DNA from 3 places in the Clostridium sp. CM027 genome. Region 3 is predicted to be linked to each of the others. Evidence: riboswitches for the same ligand, from Rfam matches in the RefSeq annotation. Region 3 holds a riboswitch; each other region holds the start of a gene.
The links. Region 3 has a riboswitch for S-adenosylmethionine ahead of metA (homoserine O-succinyltransferase). Riboswitches for the same ligand answer to the same signal wherever they lie in the genome.

Region 1 (7,803 bases), 350 kb from region 3:
TATATTATATAAGATTTGTAAGTTTAAATTGTGGATAATTATTTAAAACTAATTAAAGCATGTTAAACAGGGCTCAAATTATTTTCTTCATTGGTAAGGGAGTGCAAATAGTATGAATGCAAGAGGGATCTGCTTAAAACATTAGCAATATCCATTACCAAGCTCAATCTTATGTTTCTATTTGTAAATAATTCACTATCATCACTTGAATCTACTATACCTATTAATGAAAGAGTGCCTACCTTAGGAAGGGTTTTCCCTACACCTTTGCCAGGATGAATTGGATAATTTCTAGCTTGGAGTTCTCCAATATTTGAAATGTCTCCTAAACAAGCATCTACACCTATTATAGTACAATTTGGGTGCAATGCATTTATTTTAGATAATTTACTATCTATGTTTAAGGCATGAATTGGATTATCTATAGTGCCATATACAGGTAATGGAAAGGAACTATTTTTTAAAAGTGTACCAACTAAAGGACCTAGACAATCGCCTATACATCTATCGGTACCTATGCAAACAACTAAAGTATTTTTGTCAATATAGTCTTTTAGAAAATTAGAAAGTGTATAGTATGCTAAAGGATCTTTATAATGGGTTTTAGCTTTACTCAAGAAATATACCTCCTTGTATTGCGCTGGGGAAAAATTATTAGTTTCCTATGAATAATTTATATGAATAAATCCCGTGTATTATTATAATAAAGAATAAAAAAATGATTAATTAAAAAATGATATATAAGTATATTAACTATATGAAGGAAAACCAAATAAAAAATATAATAAATTATTTGTGCAAATAGTAAGTTGTATCAATGCTTAATATTAAGCAAATATGCGAATAGTATAGTTATGGAGAGAAGAAGTCGTTTATTAAAGGATAATAGACTTGAAATTAATTAATTAAAGTTGTATAATAATTCTTGTCGACACGGTAAAACGGTAAAACGGCAAAATGATAAAACATAATATGCTGGCATGGCTCAACGGTAGAGCAGCTGACTTGTAATCAGCAGGTTGTAGGTTCAATTCCTATTGCCAGCTCCATAAGTGGAGGAGTTCCCGAGTGGCCAAAGGGGGCAGACTGTAAATCTGTTACGTAATGTTTCGATGGTTCGAATCCGTCCTCCTCCACCATTTATAATGGTTTACAATAAATTATGGTTTACAATAAATTATGGGAGCATAGCTCAGCTGGGAGAGCATCTGCCTTACAAGCAGAGGGTCACAGGTTCGAACCCTGTTGTTCCCACCATAATAATCTTTTTAAAATAGAATAAAATGCATGCTGGCATGGCTCAACGGTAGAGCAGCTGACTTGTAATCAGCAGGTTGTAGGTTCAATTCCTATTGCCAGCTCCACATATGGAGGAGTTCCCGAGTGGCCAAAGGGGGCAGACTGTAAATCTGTTACGTAATGTTTCGATGGTTCGAATCCGTCCTCCTCCACCAAAAGACATCTATAGATGTCTTTTTTTATTTTTTACAGGGTTTAGATTCTGTTGACACCATAGAATGCATATGGTATTATAATTAAAAGTTAATAATTGATAACTCTTATCAAGAGAGGTGGAGGGAAAAAGGCCCTATGAAACCCGGCAACCGGTGCAATGCACCATGGTGCCAATTCCTGCAGTTATAATCTGCAAGATAAGGGAGATGATTAAATCACCTCTTCTTATATTTGGAAGAGGTTTTATTTTTTTATAGGGAAATTTTAGAGAATAGAAGGGAGAATTATAATGAAAAGATTATTTACATCAGAATCCGTTACAGAAGGACATCCAGACAAAATTTGTGACCAAATTTCAGATGCTGTACTTGATGCTATTTTAGAGCAAGATCCTTATGCTAGGGTTGCTTGTGAAACAGCGGTTACTACAGGAATGGTTTTAGTAATGGGAGAGATAACAACTAGTTGTTATGTAGATGTTCCTAAGGTTGTTAGGAATACCATTGAAGGCATAGGATATACTAGAGCAAAATACGGGTTTGATGCTAGCACATGCGCTGTACTTACGTCTATTAATGAACAATCAACAGATATAGCTATGGGAGTAGATGAGGCATTAGAATCTAAAGCAGGCGAGATTGATAAGGTTGACGCAATAGGTGCTGGTGATCAAGGCATGATGTTTGGATTTGCAACTAATGAGACACCAGAATACATGCCACTACCAATTGCTATGGCTCACAGATTAGCAAGAAAGTTAAGCGAAGTAAGAAAAAATGGCACATTAGATTACTTAAGACCGGACGGAAAGACTCAAGTTACTGTAGAGTATGAAGATAATAAGCCAGTAAGAATAGATACTATTGTTATTTCAACTCAACATGCAGAAGAAGCAACTCATGATCAAATTGAAAATGATTTAAAAGAGCATGTAATAAAACCTGTAGTTCCAAGTGGATTATTAGATGAAAATACTAAATATTATATAAATCCTACAGGCAGATTTGTAATTGGAGGACCGCAAGGAGACTCTGGTTTAACAGGAAGAAAAATAATAGTAGATACTTATGGTGGATATGGAAGACATGGAGGTGGAGCATTCTCAGGAAAGGATGCAACAAAAGTTGATAGATCCGCTGCATATGCTGCAAGATGGGTTGCTAAAAATTTAGTTGCTGCAGGAGTTTCAGATAAATTGGAAATTCAGTTAGCTTATGCTATAGGTGTAGCTAAACCGGTATCTATAGAGGTCGAAACTTTCGGAACAGGAAAAATTGACGATGATAAAATAGTTCAAATAGTTGAAAAAGTATTTGATTTAAGGCCAGCTGTAATTATAAGAGAATTAGAACTAAGAAGACCTGTTTATAAACAAGTAGCTGCCTATGGACATTTTGGAAGAATTGATTTAGATCTTTCATGGGAAAAACTAAACAAGGTTGATGAAATAAAAAAGTACGTATAATATAAAAAAAGGGATAACAATTATTAATTGTTATCCCTTTTTAGTGCATGTGATTATTAAGTAGTATTTTGATAAAACCTAAGATAGGGGTATACTGAACATAAGAGATGTAAAATACATATGATATAATAACATTAATAATAATATTATTGCTAATAATATTATTATTAATGTTATTATATGAATTTATAAATAGGAGAGATTTTATGCCGGAAATACAAGGGATAATCGAAGATGTAGTATTTCATAATGAAGAAAATGGATATATAATTGCTCATTTGAATGATAATAAAAAGCAGATAACTGTGGTAGGCATTGTGCCATATATAAGTGAAGGGCAGAACCTGAAATTAACGGGGGAGTGGGTTACTCATCCTCAATTTGGCAAGCAATTTAGAATAATACAATGTGAGGAAATAATACCTAGTTCACTTGAAGGTATAGAAAAATATTTAGCTTCAGGAGTTATTCAAGGAATTGGACCAATAACTGCTAAAAAAATTGTACAGCACTTTGGTGAAAACACCATGAATATATTAGATAATGAAATTGAAAGATTAAAAGAGATTGATGGTGTAGGACAAAAAAAGATTCAATTAATTTTTGAATCATATTCTAAGCAACGAGAAGTTAAAAATATAATGATATTTCTTCAAACATATGGAGTAACACCTAACCAATGTGTGAAAATTTATAAAAAATATGGAGGAGACTCTATAAAGGTAGTACAGGATAATCCTTATGTGTTAACTGAAACCATTTCTGGAGTAGGATTTAAAATTGCAGATAAGATAGCACAAAGTTTAGGCATTGACAAAGAGTCGCCTTTCAGAATACAAAGTGGAATTAATTATGTGGTAAATGAATTTTGCGCTATGGGAAATACTTATATGCCGTTAAACAAATTATACCAAGAATCTAAAAATATTCTTGGGGTTACGGCTGAAGAAATTGAAAAAAATGTTTATGATAATGTATTGCAGGGAAAATTGAAAGTCGAAAATATTGATGAAGAAGACTGTGTTTTCACTATGCCGTTCTATTACTGTGAATTAGCTATTACTAAAAAAATTATAACCTTATCTATAGAAAAGTATGACGAATTAGAAATAGACATAGAAGAAAAGATTAATGACTTCGAAGAAGAAAAAAACATAAAATTTGCAACGTCTCAAAAGACTGCTATTTGTGGTGCTGCAGAAAATAGTATTGAAATAATAACGGGAGGTCCAGGTACTGGCAAAACTACTATAATTAATTGCATTATAGAGGTATTTGAAGAAGCAGGAATGAAAGTTTATATGGCTGCGCCCACCGGAAGGGCTGCCAAAAGAATGACAGAGGCTACTGGTCGCGAAGCCAAAACCATACATAGGTTATTAGAACTTGGAGTAGGCAGAGATGATGGGTCGCAGTTCTCTAGAAGTGAGGAATCGCCTTTAGATTGTGATGTGCTAATTATTGATGAAGCATCTATGATAGACATAATGCTTATGAATAGTTTATTAAAAGCTATCAGCGTAGGAACTCGACTTATAATTGTTGGTGATGTTGACCAATTGCCATCTGTCGGACCGGGTAATGTACTAAGAGATATTATTGACAGTAAATGTGTTAAAGTAGTTAAGCTTAAGGAGATTTTTAGGCAAGCACAAGAAAGTATGATTATTGTGAATGCTCATAAAATTAACAATGGCGAGATGCCTATTTTGAATAAAAAGGATAAAGATTTTTATTTTATTGAGAATAATGAGCCGGAGAAAATCTTGGACAGTATAATTGCTTTAATTAATACCAGATTGCCAAAATTTAACAAAGAGTGGGATAAGATGAAGAACATTCAAATACTCTCTCCTATGAGAAAAGGGATATTGGGTATAGAAAATCTAAATGGAAAGCTTCAGCAAATATTGAACCCTAAATCTAAGTATAAAAAGGAAAAGGAATATAGGAATACTATATTTAGGGTAGGCGACAAGGTTATGCAAATTAAAAATAATTACTCTATAAAATGGAAAAAAATTAATGCAAAAGCTGAAGATGGAGTGGGCATTTTTAATGGTGATGTAGGGTATGTTGAAGATATTGATGAAGATAATGAAAATGTTATTGTGATTTTTGATGATGACAAACGGGTAGAATATGAAGGTGTATATTTAGATGAACTAGCTTTAGCGTATGCTATTACAATACATAAAAGTCAAGGTAGTGAGTTTGAAGTTGTAATTATGCCTATGTTTATGGGGCCCCCACTTTTAATGAACAGAAATTTACTTTATACAGGGATAACTAGAGCAAAGAATATGGTTGTTTTAGTGGGAGCAATAAAAGCTGTTAATTTCATGAAAGATAACAACAGAAGTTTCGAGCGGTACTCCGCTTTGGGCTGGAGAATAAGGCAAATAGTAGATGCAAATGTGGGCCATGATGAAAATTAGATTGATTTGTTTGGAAGAAATATTAAATTGCAAAGGAGATTTTACATGCTTTTCTACGCAAAATTAAACCTTAGTAAAGAAAAAGATGAGATTAGCAAAGAAATTTTAAGATGTTCTTTAAACAGCAAAAAAAGAATTGATGTTGTATCTATGTTTTACAATTCCTCTGATATATTGTTAGAAACTATAATTGAATATGTTAATGAAAAGAAAAATATATTGTATATAACTAATGAAAACCAGAGGAGTATTGATATTATTTACTTCATAAATAAATTTAGTAATTTAGGTCAATATGTATATTCACCTGAAACGAATTATGGCAGTGTGAATGAGTATTTACATATATGCAATCATGAAAATGCGTTAAAACTCCAAGAAAAATTTGATTTGATTATTTATAATGATATTAGAAGTTTTCCTAAATACACTAAGCAACAAATAAAAAAAGTGTTATTAAGAATGTGTAAAGCAAATAGTGTAGCTATAGCCTATTCTGTAGAGAATGTTTTAAGCGAGGGCACGCCAATAATGTTTCCGTTAAAAAACAATAATATTCCGATTATAGAGCCTAGAATCATAACTACGAGGATAAATCTTAGTACGGATATACCTTTGGTTGTTTATCAATATTTGAATTGGTCAATTATATCTAATAGAAAGGTAATAATATTTACACCAGATGAGGAAAAAACTATAGCGGTCTTTGAGTATCTATGTAATTTCAAAGAAAAGTTAAGTGAAAATATTTTTTTGTTTATTAGTAAAAAAAGCGATGCTAATATTAAAGTAAAGTTCATGAATGAAGATGAGGGGATAATAGTCACTAATGACTTTGAAGAAAGTTATTTAGAATTTCATTCAATTGATGTTATAGTTTATTTTGCTGATAATGATAAATATAATCATAAGCAACTATTATATTTATCAAGTAAGGTTGGGAGATATGAAAGTATACAAAGGGGAGAGGCTATATTTTTAGCTAATGTTGAAACTGTGCAAATGGATAAAGCTAAAAATATAGCTAGAAAATTTAATGAGAAAGCGTGGGAGCGAGGATTATTAAATATATAAGAAAAATACTTTATTGTTTAGTTCAGCTCATATATTCAGGCGATGAACAGTGCGTGATTTGTAGTGGATATAGTGAGGAAAGTGAAGCTTTGTGTACTAAATGCAGAGAAAAATTGAAGCGCTGTGTGCAAAGCTTTTGTATAGGTCGCAATGAAGAAAAATATCTTGTTTGGTCAGTGTTTTATTATTCTAATATAGTAAAAGAATTAATTATTAGGCTTAAATATAAAAGCGATTTTATATGCGGTGAAATCTTAGCGGAATACATGTTACAACTTGTAAAAAGCAATGAATTACAGTTTGACTTAATATCTTATGTACCTATGACTAAAAAAGCTTTAAAAAATAGGGGGTATAACCAAAGCGAGTTTTTGGCAAGCTATTTATCGCGATTTTTAAATATTCCAGTGATTTGCAACTTGATTAAAACTGAGGATACTAAAGATCAAATAGGTCTCAATGGCGAAGAAAGATGGAACAATATGGAGAAATGTTTTGAGATCCAAAAAAATGAAGCTATAAAAAATAAAAATATTTTGCTCATTGATGATGTTATAACCACTGGGGCTACAGCGTTTCATTGTGCTCACAAACTGAAAGAAAGTGGGATAAATAATATTTATATATTGACAATAGCCAAAAGTAATGTATAATACGTATTGTAGTAAGTTAGGTTTGTGGTTGAAAGTCGATGCCAGTCGCAGGCGAAACGATCCACGTAAGTTAAACAAAGTTTAGCGAGCATGGTGCGGCTTAGAGGTTAGTCCTGCCGTTTAGTAGACGAGAGTGTTAGTAGTGAGAGGGTAATTCTGGGTAGCAAAAGCTCCAGCAGGCGAGTGTGGGGTCAAAGACCAGGTCAACTAACTTAATATATAAAAACTCCTAATATTATATTAGGAGTTTTTATTTTATTGGTACCTAAAAATATCGAATATAATTTAAATTGTATTAATATTATGTGAATTCTGATTTTAATGGTTGCTATTTAGCATTAAAAGTAATAGAATTGAAATATAAAACATATATCATGCTTAGCAATTAAGCAGTATGTAGATATTAGAGAGGGGCTGTAAGTATGAAAGTCAAAGTAATAGGAAGAAATATAGAGATAACAGAAGCCTTGAAAAATATTATAGACAAGAAAATAGCAAGATTGGATAAGTATTTTAGTCCAGATGTGGAAGCACAGACAACATTAGGCGTTTGTAAGAATAGACATACAATAGAAGTTACAATCCCTTTTAATGGAGTTATTTTAAGATCAGAAGAGCAAAATGAAGATATGTATACATCATTAGATATTGTAGTTGATAAATTAGAAAGACAAATTAGAAAAAATAAAACAAAATTAGAAAAAAGGAATAGAGGAAC
Region 2 (7,803 bases), 1.0 Mb from region 3:
CACAAGCTGGGCATATTTTCGGAGCACTTTTTCCCTCAAAAATATAACCACAGTTTCTACATTTCCAAATAACTGATTCTTCTTTATTAAATACTGTATTATTTTCTATATTACTTAATAGTTCTCTATATCTTTCTTCATGATGCTTTTCAACATCAGAAATTTTTCTAAAAACAAACGCGATATCATCAAAGCCTTCCTCCTGCGCAACTTTCGCAAATGCTGGGTAAAGATCTGACCACTCTTCATTTTCTCCATTTGCTGCTGACAATAAATTTGCTTTAGTATCTCCAAGACCTACAGGATATGTGGCATTAATTTCTACCACTTCTCCATTTAAACTTTCATTTAAAAACTTAAAAAATCTTTTAGCGTGTTCTTTTTCATTATCTGCTGTTTCTATGAATATATTAGCTATTTGTACATACCCCTCTTTTTTCGCTATAGATGAATAATAAGTATATCTATTCCTAGCTTGTGATTCACCTGCGAATGATTTCATAAGATTTTCAGCTGTTTTTGTACCCTTTAATGTTTTCATAAAATGCCTCCTTGTTTTTCTACTTAAAGAAAATAATTACCTCTATTAGAGTATACCCTAAATAGTATACTTTGCTTCTTTTAATCCATACTATTTTAAGAAAGTTTACTAAATTACCTATTAATTAAGTTTATTCTAAGTATGTACCTTATTTCCAAACATCAGTATCAACACCAATAGATTTTGATTTGAATTTAGTTCCATCGGTTTTTTTATAATTTTTCAATATTTTTAATGCATAGTTAGACCCAATTAATATAATTGGAACATTTACATAAACTAAAACAATATTTACAAAATCACCTATGTACCATAAATTTGTAAGTTCTAAACCAGCAAGAACTGTTAATGCGCCAAATGGAACAAAGAATAATGCACCAACCAAACGTATTCCCATAATAAATTTCTTATTTCTAGATATTAAATTTGCGGAGACTTCTGCAAACAATATTAAACCGAGCAATGTTGTAAATGCAAACATTCCATAGCATAGCGAAACAATAATTGTAACTGTTCCATCTAATGCAGTACCAGGAACTAAGTATTTGATTGAGGATAGGTAAACTGTAAGTTTCGACGCTTCTATACTTTCCCATGAAACTCCAGCAGTGCCTGTCCAAACATGTGCCATAACAATAACAAATCCAGTCATACTACATATTACCATTGTGTCAAGAAAAACTCCTAGACATTGTACAAAACCTTGTTCTGCAGGATGTTTATTCTCCGCTGTAGCAGCCGCCATTGTAATTGTTCCTTGCCCAGCTTCATTGGACATTAACCCACGCTTAATTCCTTGAGCTAAAGCTACACCAAATGCCCCACCAAATAATGCATTGGGCTTAAATGCTCCACCAATCACTTCTTTAAAGAAATACGGAACTTTATCTAAATTAACTAATATTATTAAAATAACTATAAGTGTATAAATAACTGCCATAATAGGTACTAGTATATCTGTAACTGCAGTAACTCTTTTTATTCCTCCAATTACAGTCAAAAGAACAGTAATTATTAAGACTATTGCTATACCATAATAAACTGTAGATTGACGTCCAAAGGTTTTTCCAGCTATAGTATCAGCTATTGAACCGAAACTTGTAAATAAATGAAAAGCTTGAGATGGGATAACAAACAGTGCATATATTATAAAAAGTGAAGACAGTACAATACCTACCCACCGTTTATTGCCCAAAATCTTTTGACCATAAAATGGAAGTCCACCTACGAACTCCTTGCCATTTTTCTCTTTAAAAAGCTGTGCAAGTACAGATTCTACAAAAGCCGTGGACATACCAAAGAAAGCTGAAACCCACATCCAAAATAGTGCCCCTGGTCCGCCAACAGATATTGCACCTGTAACCCCCATAATATTACCTGGACCTACACGCATAGCAGAACTTAGTAAAAATGATGCTAATGAACTAACCCCAGTATCTGTTTCCTTTTTTGTAGCAAGAATCTTAATTCCTTTTTTAAATGCCATAACTTGAATAAATCCAGTTTTAAATGTAAGATAAATTCCTGTTCCTAAAAGTAAAATAACTGCAAAGGCAAAATTACCTAAAACCGGGATGTTTTGATACCACTTAAAATTAGTTGGAAATTCCCATAGAAAATCCGCAATAGGAACTATAAAATCAAAAAAATTATTTATTGCTTGAAATAATACACTCATTTTTAAACCTCCATATTATAATGTTATCCTTATTTGCATTTTAGAATTAATTACTCCAAAAATTATTTGCATACGGTAATTATACACTAATAAGGTATAAAATGAATTTTTTAAAAAATAAAAGTATAAAAATGTCGTTAAACTTTATGCTTTACTATAAAAAAATCATCTTACTTTCGACTATTACGCCCAAAGCAAAATGATTAATGGTTTTATATTTTTTTTAGAAAGCAGGAATTATATCTCCTTTATATTTATCTTCAATAATTTTTTTAACTTCTGGAGAATTTAATGCCTTTGAAAGTGCTTCTATATGAGGTTTAGTTTTATCTTCTTTTCTAACTGCAAGCACATTTGCATAAGGCGAATCTTTTGATTCAATTGCTAGTGCGTCTTTTGTCGGATTTAAATTGGCTTCTATTGCAAAATTTGAGTTTATAACTGCTGCATCCACATCTTTTAAAATCCTTGGAAGCTGAGGAGCGTCTAATTCAGTTATTTTAAAATTCTTTTTATTTTCAGTAATATCAAGTTTAGAAATAAGATCTCCACTTTTTAGTTTTAATAGCCCTTCCTTCTCAAGCACTCTAAGTGCTCTTGCTCCATTTGTAGGATCACTTGGAATGGCTATTTTAGCTCCATCTTTTAAATCACTTAGCTTTTTATATTTATTAGAGTACACACCCATAGGTTCAAGATGAACCTTTACAGTATAGTCTAGGTCCACTCCCTTTTCTTTACTAAAGGATTGCAAATAAGGAATATGTTGAAAGAAATTAGCATCTAATTGTCCCTCGGCTAGTGCAGTGTTTGGTGTTACATAGTCAGTAAATTCTACTATTTCGAGAGTATATCCCTCTTTTGCGAGAATCGGCTTTATAGCCTCTAATATTTCTTTATGAGGCACTGGTGACGCACCTACTTTAATGATTTTTTTCTCAGTTACATCCGCCTCTTTTTTTGCTCCACATCCACTCAGTGTAAAAATCACAACTATTGTTAATAATATGCTTAATATTTTTTTCATTTTTAATTTCCTCCTCTTATTTTTCTTTTAATATTTTTATAATTCAAAACTTATTTAATCATTTTTCTGTACAATATATTTCCTAAGGCTTGAATTACTTGCACAACTGCAATTAATATAATTACAGTGTATATCATGATATCTGACTTAAATCTATAGTAACCATATTTTACGGCTACATCTCCAAGTCCCCCTCCACCAATTGTCCCAGCCATAGCTGAGTAACCTATAATGTTTATTATTGTTAACGTAACTCCAAGAACTATAGACGGCATTGCCTCTTTTAACATAACCTTAAATATAATTTGATAGGTTTTTGCACCAAATGACTTAGCTGCTTCAACAATTCCATAATCCACTTCTAAAAGTGCAGATTCTATTATTCTTGCAGCAAAAGGTGCTGCACCAAGCGTTAGAGGAACTATAGCTGCATTAGTACCTATTGTTGTTCCAACTATAAGCTTAGTTAAAGGGAATATAGATATCATTAGTATAATAAACGGAAAAGACCTAAGTACATTTATTACTAAATTTAAGATTTTATAGATTAAAGTGTTTGGCCTTAGGCCAATAGGTCCAGTTATAATTAATCCTACTGCTGAAATAAACCCTAAAATAACTGTAAAAATCGTGGATAATGTTACCATATATATAGTTTCTTTTAGTGCAGGTAATAAAATATCTTTAAATAGCATTTATACTCTCTCCCTTGTGCTTCTCAAGCTGCACAGAATAATTAATGAGCTCCCACTCTATAGATTTTTCATCTAAATAATTTAATATCTTCTTCTTATTCTCTTTACTTGCATTTATTATGAGACTTCCCATTACGTTATCCCTAAATTTTTCAAGCCTGCCCCATACTATTGAAAAATCAATATTTAACTCCCTGGCAATTGATGTTATAAGGCAACTCTGGGTAATTTCCTTTGTAAAAAATATTTTAATGTTATATCCAGTGCTAGGCAGTAATTCTTCCTCTCCCATAAGTGTTTGCATTTCCTTTGTTGGCCTAATAAATAGTTCATCGGTAATGCCATGGCTTTTAATTTCCCCTCCTTCTAAAAGAATAAATTTATTACAAATTTCTTTGACCACTTCCATCTGATGGGTAACTACAATAATTGTTATATTAAATTTGTTATTGATAGCTCTTAAAAGCTCTAATATAGATTTTGTAGTTTTAGGATCTAGTGCAGAGGTAGCTTCATCACAAAGTAATATTTTCGGATTAAGTGAAAGCGCTCTTGCAATTCCAACTCTTTGCTTCTGCCCTCCGCTAAGTTGTTTTACATTGGTGTTTGCTTTATCCTTAAGTCCTACTAACTCTATTAAGCTATCTACTCTTTTTTTAATAAAATTTTTATCGTTTCCCCATATTTCTAGTGGAAATGCTATGTTTTCAAAAACATTTTTACTGTTAATAAGATTAAAACTTTGAAATATTATGCCTACATTTTTCCTAAACTCGCGAAGTTCTTTCAAACTTAGCTGTTTCACCCCTTTTTCCATTATATTAATGGTACCTGTATCATAGGTTTCAAGCCCATTAAAGCATCTAAGTAAAGTGGATTTACCAGCTCCACTGTGACCAATAACACCATAAATATCACCCTCCTCCACTGTAAATGAAACATCATTTAACACTTTAACCCCTGAAAAACTTTTACTTACACCTCGAACTTTAATCATGATATCCCTTCTCCTTTTCATTTCTTATAATTCATCTTTACCTTTTGATCCTTTCTTTAAACATCACTCTAAAAAAATAGAGCCCAAGAATAAACTTGGGCACTACTTCCAAACTTATTCTTATCTTGCAGCAATGCTGCAGGAATTAACACCATGTATCATAATATGATACTGGTTGTCGGGGTTCATAGGGCCAGTCCCTCCACCTCTCTTGATAAGACACTATTAAATTTTATTTACATCTATTCAAAAAAACAAAAACCTCTTTCATCATTATATAATGATGAAAGAGGTATAAAATTACAAAGACACCTCTCTCATCTTCCGCTAATTTACAATGAAATTAACGCAGGATTTAGCACCTATTCAGACAATACGTCTGATGGTTGCCGAGATGTCATCGGGCCAGTCCCTCTATCTCTCTTGATGAGAATTAACTTATTTATTAAATTAGATTTATAATATCACTATATGAATGCTATGTAAAGAAGTTTTTATATACACCTTCTCCAAACATCATACAACTGTCTAATGATGTTTCATCATAATATATATTTTGTTCATACTTTATATATAACATAAATATTCATGTTACATTATTTATGTTATAATATATTGTAATAATTATATTGTTCTAGGAGGATACATTGTATGGCTAATGTTTGAAATGCCAATAAGAAATAATTAACATCAATAGAAATCACATCATATAACTTGGTGTTATTGACAAAATTGTAAAATAATTGTATTATACACACATAAACTAAGCACTTTTTTAATAGTATAAGAGAGACCCATAAGGTCTCTTTTATGTGACCTAGTATTAGAATTCAGTAATAACAATTGAATATAGGACTAAAAACAGGAAATACTTATGGCGACCAAGTAAGCCCCCCCTTTACAGTATGTATGAAGCGTGGTCATTTAGGGCTAACCCTGGACATTTTTTGTATAATAAAAAAAGGAGGAGATATTAATGGATGATAATAAAAATGTAGAACCCATAAAAACAGCACCGGTTAAAAAGAAACTTTGGAAAAAAATCGTTAAAGGTTTATTGATATTTTCTGCAATAATTTTCGTATCGGCTACGATAACTTTAGGATATGGTTATATTAAATATGGGCCTAAAATAGAGGCAACTATAAAAGATGCTAACAATATAGCACAAACCATAAACGAAACCTCCTTTAATACCCGAAAACCAACACAATTTTTTGATACTAATGGTAAACTATTAAAAGAATTTAAGACCAATACATATTATTACACAAAAGAAGCAGACTTAAATCCCTATGTAGGTAAAGCTGTCACTTCAATAGAAGACCAAAGATTTTATAAACATGGTGGTATAGATTATAAAGGTATAAGGAGAGCTGTCTGGGTATATATAAAATCCAAGGGAGCTATCGTACAAGGTGGTTCAACAATAACGCAACAACTTGCAAGAAATGTATTCCTTACATTTGACGTAACCTTGTCGAGAAAATTGGAAGAGTCTGTTATAGCAAATAAATTAGAAGAAAGATATTCAAAAGATCAAATATTAGAGTTTTATGTAAATAATATAAACTTCGGCAATGGATGCTATAGTATTGAAAGTGCTTCACAATTTTACTTTCAAAAGAATAATAAGGATTTAGATTTATCTCAAATAGCTATGCTTGTTTCAATACCTAATAATCCATCTGTTTATAACCCCGTGACTCAGCTGGACAATGTTATAAAGAGGAGAGACTTAGTCTTAGATAAAATGCTAAGCTTAGAACAAATTTCACAAAATGATTTTGATACAGCAAAAGCAGAAGTTATTAAATTAAATATTAAACCTCGTACAGCACCTGAACCTATGAGCTATGATATTCAATATGCTGTTCACAATGCAACCTTAAAGTTAATGGAGCAAAATGGTTTCGTTTCTAAATATTCTTTTAGTAATGATAATGATAGAAACACTTATTTCACTAAGTATAATGATGAATATGAGTCTAAAGAAAAACAACTTCTTAGTGGAGGATATAGAATAGATACATCTATTGATACTGCAAAACAAGAAAAATTACAAAGTGTAGTAGATAGTCATTTGGCTCAATATACAAGCACCAATAACAAAACAGATTTATATGAAAAGCAAGGTGCAAGCGTTACTATAGATAATAATACTGGAGAAGTAGTAGCTATAGTTGGAGGTAGAAGCCAAGATGGTAACACCTTTAACAGAGCCTTCTTAGGTGTAAGGCAGCCAGGTTCCGCTATAAAGCCATTAATCGCATATACCCCTGCATTTGAAAAAGGCTACATTCCCGCTAGTGAATATGAAGACAAAGCCTTTGATAATGGTCCCGCTAATGTTGATTTTAAATACAGAGGTTCTGTATCTTTAAGATATGCAGTTGAGATATCTATAAACACTATCCCGGTTAGATTAGTGGGAGAAATGGGCGTAAAGAATTCGTTGAAATATTTACAAAACATGGAGTTTAAATATACAACTCCTCAAGATATTTACCCTATAATTGCTATAGGTGGTTTTACAAAGGGTGTTACGCCAGTTGAAATGGCTTCAGGTTATTCAACCCTTGCAAGAAACGGCGAATTTATAAGTCCGACTAATGTACGTAAAATAACAAATACAATAGTTAATGAAGTATTATTTGAAAATAAACATAAGCAAACTACAGTGTATGATAGTGGTGCCTCTTATCTTATGACAGATACTTTAAAGGGTGTACTAACAAAAACAGAAAGTCATGCAAATTTAGCCCTTAGTAACTATCCCTTTACTGCAGGTAAAACAGGAACTACAGATCAATCAAAAGATGCTTGGTTTGTAGGATATACACCTTATTATACAACCTCTGTATG
Region 3 (7,803 bases):
AAGATCGAAGACTGCTACAATAAAAAAAACTGCCCCAGTTAAACCAGCAACTGCAGTTGAACCCGTTAAACCGGCTGAACCCGCTCAAACCTCTTCGATACCCGCTTTTGACAAGACTGCTGTTATGAAGGCTTCAGGAAAGAGTGTTCCAGTTTTAATGTACCATTCAATTGACTACGAAAAAGATAATCCTATTCGTCTTCCTGTTAAAAGATTTGAGGAGCAACTAAAATATTTAAAAGATAATGGTTATTATACTATTACACTTACAAATTTATATGAATATCTTATTAAGGATATACCAATACCTGAAAAATCCATAGTTCTTACTTTTGATGATGGTTATGAAGATAATTATACGGATATGTTCCCTGTTTTGAAAAAGTATAATTTTAAAGCAACAATTTTTGTTATTACTGGTAGTATTGATAAAAGTCCTAACTATATGACTTCGAAACAGCTTGTGGAAATGGAAAAATATGGAGTGGAAATAGGGAGTCATACCGTAAAGCATGAAAATTTAAAAGAGATGCCTAAGGATAAGCAACTAGAAACTTTAGTTAAATCTAAAAAAGATTTGGAAAAAATATTAAATAAACAAATAAAATTCTTTTCCTACCCTTATGGTGGATACAGCAAAACTTCAATTGAGGCTGTACGAGAAGCAGGGTATACAATGGCTTTTAGTACTGACGGCAGATGGTCTTCCAAAGAGGATGGTATACTTTCCTTACATAGGGTATATATAAGTTCATTCCATGACATGGAAGAATTTAAGAAACGTATTTCTAATACAGATTAAATTTTAATAAAGTTCAATATTTAGAGTTGGGTCCCTAAGTTACTAGGGGCCCAACTTTTATATGTATTATTCTAGGTACACCAAATTGTAAGGTGTCTCCTGATAAACATAATAATTTAACCAGTTTAAAAAAAGCAAACTTGAGTGACCTCTCCATTTTACGATAGGTATTTTTAATGGATCGTCTTTTGGATAATAATTTTTGGGGACATTTATATTTAAGCCGTTTGCTATATCCCTGTCATATTCATTTTTTAATGTTAATGGATCATACTCTGAATGCCCGGTTATAAAAATTTGTCTTCCCTTTTTTGCTGATACAATGTAAATGCCTGATTCCTCAGATTCTGATAAAATTTCAAGCTCATCTATTTTATCAATATCAACTTTTCTTATTTCAGTATGTCTTGAATGTGGAACATAAAATTCATCATCAAATCCACTCAAAAGTTTAACGTTTTGCTTTGTTATTTTATGTTTAAACACTCCAAATACTTTACTATCAAGTTTATGTTTTTGCACTCCGTAATGATAATGAAGCCCTGCTTGAGCACCCCAACAAATATGCAAGGTAGAGTATACATTGTGAACACTCCATTCCATAATTTTTTTAAGCTCCTCCCAGTAATCCACTTCTTCAAAGGGAATACTTTCAATTGGCGCTCCAGTTATTATCATTCCATCAAATCTAGAATTCTTTATTTCTTCAAAAGTGTTATAAAATTTAATTAAATGTTCCTGCGATATATTTTTACATGCATGGCTTGCAGGGTGAAGAAGAACTATATCAATCTGTAGTGGAGAGTTCCCAAGAAGTCTTAAAATTTGTGTTTCAGTATCGATTTTTGTTGGCATAAGGTTTAAAATCACAATTTTTAAAGGCCGAATATCTTGGTGAAATGCGCAGTCTTCTGTAATAGTAAAAATGTTCTCTTTATTTAAAGTTTTAAACGCTGGAAGATTGTCAGGTATTTTTATTGGCATTTGCATCCTCCTTGTAATTAGGCATCTTATAAAAAAAAGCTGCTTTCCTATAAGGAAAGCAGCGTGATTAACTTTAATAAACAATAAAATTGTATTATAAAATTTGCTATCGTCCTTATCTTTCAGATTTTATAATCTGATGGAATTGACACCATTGCACTCCACTTAAGAATGCTGGTTGTCGGGCATCATCGGGCCAGTCCCTCTGCCGCTCTGGATAAGTTGTATTCAGTTGTTATTGCTTAGTATATTACTCGTAAAAGCAATTGTCAATAGGTAAAAATGTCTTTGTTTTATTTTTGACAATATTGAACATATGTGTTACGATTGCTACTGTTCATCGGAGGGTATATAGATAATTATATGCTGGATAAGATGGTTGGATAAAGCCAACTTCCTTATCCAGCATTTTTTTATTTTAGGAGGCACATATTATGACACAACAGAACATTTTAACAGAAGGAAAGGTTATTATGAAACAAGAGAATACTTTAACAGAGGGTAAGGTTATCCCAACGCTTTTAAAATTTGCATTTCCGTTTCTATTAGCAAGCTTGTTGCAAGCACTCTATGGTGCAGCTGATTTGTTGGTTGTTGGACAGTTTGATAATTCGGCGCAAGTTTCTGCTGTGGCAACAGGAAGCCAGATTATGCAGACAATCACAAGCGTTATCCTTGGATTAACAACTGGAGGTACTATTTTAATTGGCAACTATTTGGGTGCAAAAAAATATAAAGATATTGCAGAGTCAGTTGGAACTATCATTTGTACATTTGGTATAATAGCAGCTGTGTTGACTGTAATTATGGTGGTAATGACAGGTACTATTACAAATTTAATGAATACGCCAACAGAGGCATTTAAATACACAAAAGAATATATTTTTATCTGTTCTTGTGGTATTCCATTTATTATAGGGTACAATGCGTTGAGTGGTATTCTGCGAGGGCTAGGCAATTCAAAAGCACCATTATTCTTTATTGCGGTAGCTTGCGTAACTAATATTATGGTAGATTTAATATTAGTGGGTGGGTTCCATATGGGGGCGCCAGGAGCTGCAATTGCTACTATAGCTGCTCAAGCTATAAGCTTCATAATTGGGGTGCTGTATATAAAAAAGATAGGTTTTAACTTTGAGTTTCATCGTAGTCATATTAGGATTGAAGCAGGAAAAGCAAAGAAGGTATTTAAGCTAGGATTACCAATAGCATTACAGGATGGTTTAATTAATATTTCTTTTATAATAATTACAGCAGTTATTAATGTAATGGGACTTACTGCTTCTGCATCTGTAGGTGTTGTCGAAAAAATAATTGTATTTACAATGCTTCCAACGATTGCATTTGCTTCAGCAATTGCAGCGATGACAGCTCAGAATATGGGGGCAGGAAAGAAGGAAAGAGCAAAACAATGTTTGTATATAGGCACGGGATGCTCATTAATATTAGGAATAATATGTTATGCATATGCACAATGGAATCCAACATCGCTTACAGCATTGTTTTCTAGGGATACAGCGGTCATAGAAACAGCTGCATTATATATTAAATCATACAGCATCGATTGCATTTTGGTATGCTTTGTATTTTGTATGAACTCGTTTTTTAGTGGTTGTGGTAATTCGTTATTTCCAATGATTCACAGTTTAATTGCTACATTTATCATTCGTATACCGTTATCTTTTGTTTTAAGTAAAATAGTAGGTATGACTCTATATGAAATTGGATTTGCTTCTCCTCTTGCAACATTCGCATCACTTGTAATGTGTATAATCTACATGAAATCAGGTAAATGGAATAATAATAAAATTATTTATTGAGGAAATTATATAATATAATGTGAAAAGCAAAAAAATGATTTCTGTGCACAACACAGAAATCATCTTTTTGATTCAGCATAGACTTATTTAAAATTTTTATTTGTAAAGGGTATATTTTTATTTAAATATTTCTTTTCATAGTGGCTATACATAAACCAGGCAACAGCCGCAAAAAATATCGGGCCACCTATACTCCAAAGTGTTATGCTCAATTTTCCTTCCAGTGCTGGTTGTATTATTGAGAAGAAGTTTGCAAATCCAACAGTGAACATAACAACTATTGTCCATATTAGTGCACTTCTTTCAGTTTTGAATATTTCAAAAGGCTTAATAATATCTTTGTTTTTCTTAAATGGTGCAAAAGCAAAAGCTATAAACATGTATGGAAGAGTCATAGCTACATTAGTCATAGCTACTAATACAACGAAGAAACCTGACATATTCTCTCCACCAAAGGATACAAGAGCAATAATAACACAAACTATTGTAGCTTGAATCCACATAGCCCTTTGAGGCATTCCATTTTTCATTTCTGCCATTTTCCCAGGCCATAATTTAGCTGGAGTACCTTCAATTAATTGTTTTAATGGAGAAAACATTAATGTAAAGAATGCACCGGCTAAAGCTAAGAACATTGAAAGCCCAACGAATCTAGCTACTCCATGCGCCAAAGCTAAACATGTTGCTTCGCTTGCACCGAATGCGCTACCAAGAGAATATCCTAGGTTACTCATTACTACATAACCAACATTACCTAAGTGAACGCCATTTCCAGTCATAACAGTTGACCAGTTAGTAAATATACCAACAAGGAATAGTCCAAGTGCGTATCCAACTGAGATAACAATTGCTGAAATAACAACACCCTTAGGGAAGTTTTTTTCAGCATTTTCTGTTTCGTCAACTAGTCCTCCAACAACTTCAATACCACCATAAGCAAATATAGCAAATACTACGAAAGCAAATGATGAAATCATATTTCCAGAATAAGCAGGATCTGGCGAGGATATGAATGAACTAAGTCCAGTTATTGGCTGAGCTAACTGGCCATGATTTCCTATAAGGACTAGTAGAGATCCGACTAATAATACTACATTTAACAATGCAACTGCAGTGCCACCTAGTGAAGTTACCTTTTTAATTTTATCTAATCCCTTAGTTGATATAAATGTAACAAATATTATCCAAAGCATTCCAAGTATTCCTAAAGTTTTAGGCCCGGTTAATCCAAATAAGGAACAAGTCTGTGTTATATCTTTACCAAATATTGCATTCGATATTGGAACCCAAATTCCCGATGCAACGTTAACCATCCAAATTACATAAGATGCGTACCACATGAACGTTGCCATAAAAGCAAATTTAGCCCCCACTGATTTTTCCATCCATGAGTAGATTCCACCTTTTTCATCCTTGAAAGCTGCACCAAACTCAGATAGCATGAAAGCAAAAGGAATAAAAAATGTTATTCCAGACAGTATGTACCAAGGAATGGCAGCATAACCCATCTTATAGAATGATCTGGGAATGTTGTTAAATCCATAAACCGAAGTAAAAATCATTAAAACTAATGATACTAATGTTAAATGTTTAGTACTTTTTACTTTTTCCGACATGTTTTTTCCCCCTTTAATGTAGACGATCTAAGTTAATTTACTTTGTTAATATCATTATATAGCAACTGGTAAAAATTTCAATAGCAAAGGGGTTATTTATAGTTAATAATTGTAAAATAGACCAATAAATACTATTGTGATTAGGTAAATAGTGCATAAGGTAAGAAAAGAGGATATAATAAGGGAAGCTTTGAAACTAACTTTTTATTGTAAATCCATTTAAATAAAGGGGAAGATGATGATAAAAACAAATGCTATGCGAATTTTAGATAAAGGGAATGTAGAATACAATGTTATAACTTATGATATCAAAGATGATAAAATAGATGGAGTGTCTGTGGCAAATAAGATAGGTAGAGATGAAAAGTATGTCTATAAAACTTTAGTGACACATGGAATTTCTAAAAATATTTATATTATATTAATTCCAGTTAGAGAAGAAATAGACTTTAAGAAAGTAGCTAAAGTAACTAACGAGAAAAGAATAGAAATGTTAGATTTAAAGGATCTTCAAAAGGTTACAGGATATGTTAGAGGGGGGTGTTCCCCTATAGGTATGAAGAAACAGTATAAAACATTTATTGATAAAAGTGCTCTCGAAATAGATACCATAATTGTAAGTGCCGGAAAAATAGGAGTTCAAGTAGAAATCAACGCAAATTTATTAAAGGATAATGTGGAGGGTGAGTTTGCTTTTTTAGTAAAGTAATCTAACAATTATTCTGAGGGATTATCCAATCGGGATAATAAATTATCATAGGGTGGTGTATTAGCAATTTTAAAATAGGGGATGTTAATGATAAATTACGTTTCTAAAAACTTTTAACGACATTTCAGAAGGAAAGTCTCACACTTCTATAAGTGGGAGTAACTACTATAAGTGGAAGTATTTGCAAAATTGGGTGTAAAATATTATAATATGCAATTACAGTTTAGATAAGAAGAAGTTGAACTTAGGTTACAAAAGAATGTGAATAAAAAAATTGGCAAAAGCCAGATAGTGAACTACTGAAATATATATTTCAGTAGTTTTTTGAATATCGAGCATTTTTAATATTACTTGTAATTTATTTCATTATCGGATTTCAATTTAAAGATGAAATGTTGATACAACAGTTGTTAGTACTATATTAGGTACTTTTATTAATTAATCAATATTTTTTATTATTCTACAAGGATTTCCAACAGCGATAACATTAGCTGGAATATTTTTTGTAACCACGCTACCAGAACCTATTACGCTATTATCCCCAATAGTTACACCGGGATTTATTATAGAGCCACCACCAATCCATACATTATTACCTATAGTTACAGCTTTTGTATAATCAGCATTTTTGGGCCTTAATTTGGGATCAATTAAATGAGTTGCAGTAAATATGCTTACATTAGGAGCACACAATACATCATGTCCAATTTTTACAAGTCCATCATCTAAAACCAAAAAATTAAAATTCGCATAGAAATTTTCTCCAATTTCAATATTAGTGCCATAATCACAATGAAAGGGAGGTTCTATTTCAAAATTCCCGCCTATTTCTCCAAGTAGTTTTTTAATAATATTTATTCGCTCGATTGTTTCCTCGGGATCTGTATTATTATATAGTTTTGTAAGATGCCTAGCTTTATTTCTTAAGAGTACTAAATCTTTATCATAGGCATTATATATTTCACCATTTAGCATCTTTTGTTGTTCATTCATTTTATACACTCCTTATTATACTTAGTTAGTATGAGTATAGCATAGTAGAATAAACAGTAGAATTAAAGAGCCAATAAAGCTTAATATAGAAAGTAAAGTGATTAGAAATGGAACCATGTGATATGTCTTTAAAGTATATGATATACAGCGAGAATAAGGGGCGCGTTTCACAAGAATTTGGAAAGGAAATTATGGCAAAATAAGCATGGAAGAACAAAAAACTAAGTCACTTAGATTATTTATGTGACTTAGCCTAATCATATGATTTTGCTCGAATCTAAGTAGAAAATTATTTTTTTACATTGTCTTTGTCCGGCATAGGCATCATATGGTGCATATGCATCATACACATCATACACATCATATGCATCATATGCATCATACAGTTCTGCATCATAGGATCCATTGGTGTCTGATTCATAGGCATCATTGACATCATAGGATTCATTTGATTCATAGGCATCATATGCATCATGGGATCCATTTGATTCATAGGCATCGTAGGATTCATTTCTTTCATGTTTTTACAGTCCATTGAATAATTTTTCATAAAAATCTCCTTATAAAAGTTATACACAATATATTATTATGTAAAATAACATTTTATGTTACTACCTTTTCTAATTTAAAACATACTTCTAAAGAATCTTTATTGTTTTATATATAAGTAATTGTAAGTAGTTAAAGAGAACTACATGATTACAAAATTTCAAAATAAAATTAAACCATTAAAAAATGCGATTTTTTAATGGTTTAATATTTGTGATACTATACTATTTTTTTAATTCCGTTTTTCCTGTCAATTTACTTTTGGCATCCATTTTGAATGTAGATTTAGATTCATCAGTAGTAAAATATATATTTCCGTCAACGGTAGCA

Region 1: linked by a shared signal. The riboswitch ahead of metK (methionine adenosyltransferase) and the one ahead of metA (homoserine O-succinyltransferase) in region 3 are both predicted to bind S-adenosylmethionine.
Region 2: linked by a shared signal. The riboswitch ahead of KTC92_RS14405 (methionine ABC transporter ATP-binding protein) and the one ahead of metA (homoserine O-succinyltransferase) in region 3 are both predicted to bind S-adenosylmethionine.

The regions. Positions count from the first base shown of each region.
Region 1 covers NZ_CP077725.1:2,345,446-2,353,248, reverse strand. The annotation lists gene yyaC (spore protease YyaC) at 63-617, opposite strand; tRNA gene KTC92_RS11125 (tRNA-Thr) at 975-1,049, shown strand; tRNA gene KTC92_RS11120 (tRNA-Tyr) at 1,055-1,139, shown strand; tRNA gene KTC92_RS11115 (tRNA-Val) at 1,182-1,257, shown strand; tRNA gene KTC92_RS11110 (tRNA-Thr) at 1,290-1,364, shown strand; tRNA gene KTC92_RS11105 (tRNA-Tyr) at 1,370-1,454, shown strand; SAM riboswitch class I at 1,557-1,659, shown strand; gene metK (methionine adenosyltransferase) at 1,745-2,920, shown strand; gene KTC92_RS11095 (ATP-dependent RecD-like DNA helicase) at 3,127-5,358, shown strand; gene KTC92_RS11090 (hypothetical protein) at 5,404-6,432, shown strand; gene KTC92_RS11085 (ComF family protein) at 6,405-7,085, shown strand; gene hpf (ribosome hibernation-promoting factor, HPF/YfiA family) at 7,508-7,803, shown strand, end outside.
Region 2 covers NZ_CP077725.1:3,016,497-3,024,299, reverse strand. The annotation lists gene rbr (rubrerythrin) at 1-541, opposite strand, end outside; gene KTC92_RS14420 (sodium:alanine symporter family protein) at 690-2,219, opposite strand; gene KTC92_RS14415 (MetQ/NlpA family ABC transporter substrate-binding protein) at 2,443-3,246, opposite strand; gene KTC92_RS14410 (methionine ABC transporter permease) at 3,297-3,941, opposite strand; gene KTC92_RS14405 (methionine ABC transporter ATP-binding protein) at 3,931-4,938, opposite strand; SAM riboswitch class I at 5,056-5,159, opposite strand; SAM riboswitch class I at 5,253-5,371, opposite strand; gene KTC92_RS14400 (transglycosylase domain-containing protein) at 5,915-7,803, shown strand, end outside.
Region 3 covers NZ_CP077725.1:1,997,305-2,005,107, reverse strand. The annotation lists gene KTC92_RS09460 (polysaccharide deacetylase family protein) at 1-802, shown strand, start outside; gene metA (homoserine O-succinyltransferase) at 869-1,786, opposite strand; SAM riboswitch class I at 1,899-2,010, opposite strand; gene KTC92_RS09450 (MATE family efflux transporter) at 2,221-3,606, shown strand; gene yjeM (glutamate/gamma-aminobutyrate family transporter YjeM) at 3,690-5,222, opposite strand; gene ybaK (Cys-tRNA(Pro) deacylase) at 5,461-5,931, shown strand; gene KTC92_RS09435 (sugar O-acetyltransferase) at 6,370-6,924, opposite strand; gene KTC92_RS09430 (hypothetical protein) at 7,214-7,474, opposite strand; gene KTC92_RS09425 (hypothetical protein) at 7,698-7,803, opposite strand, start outside.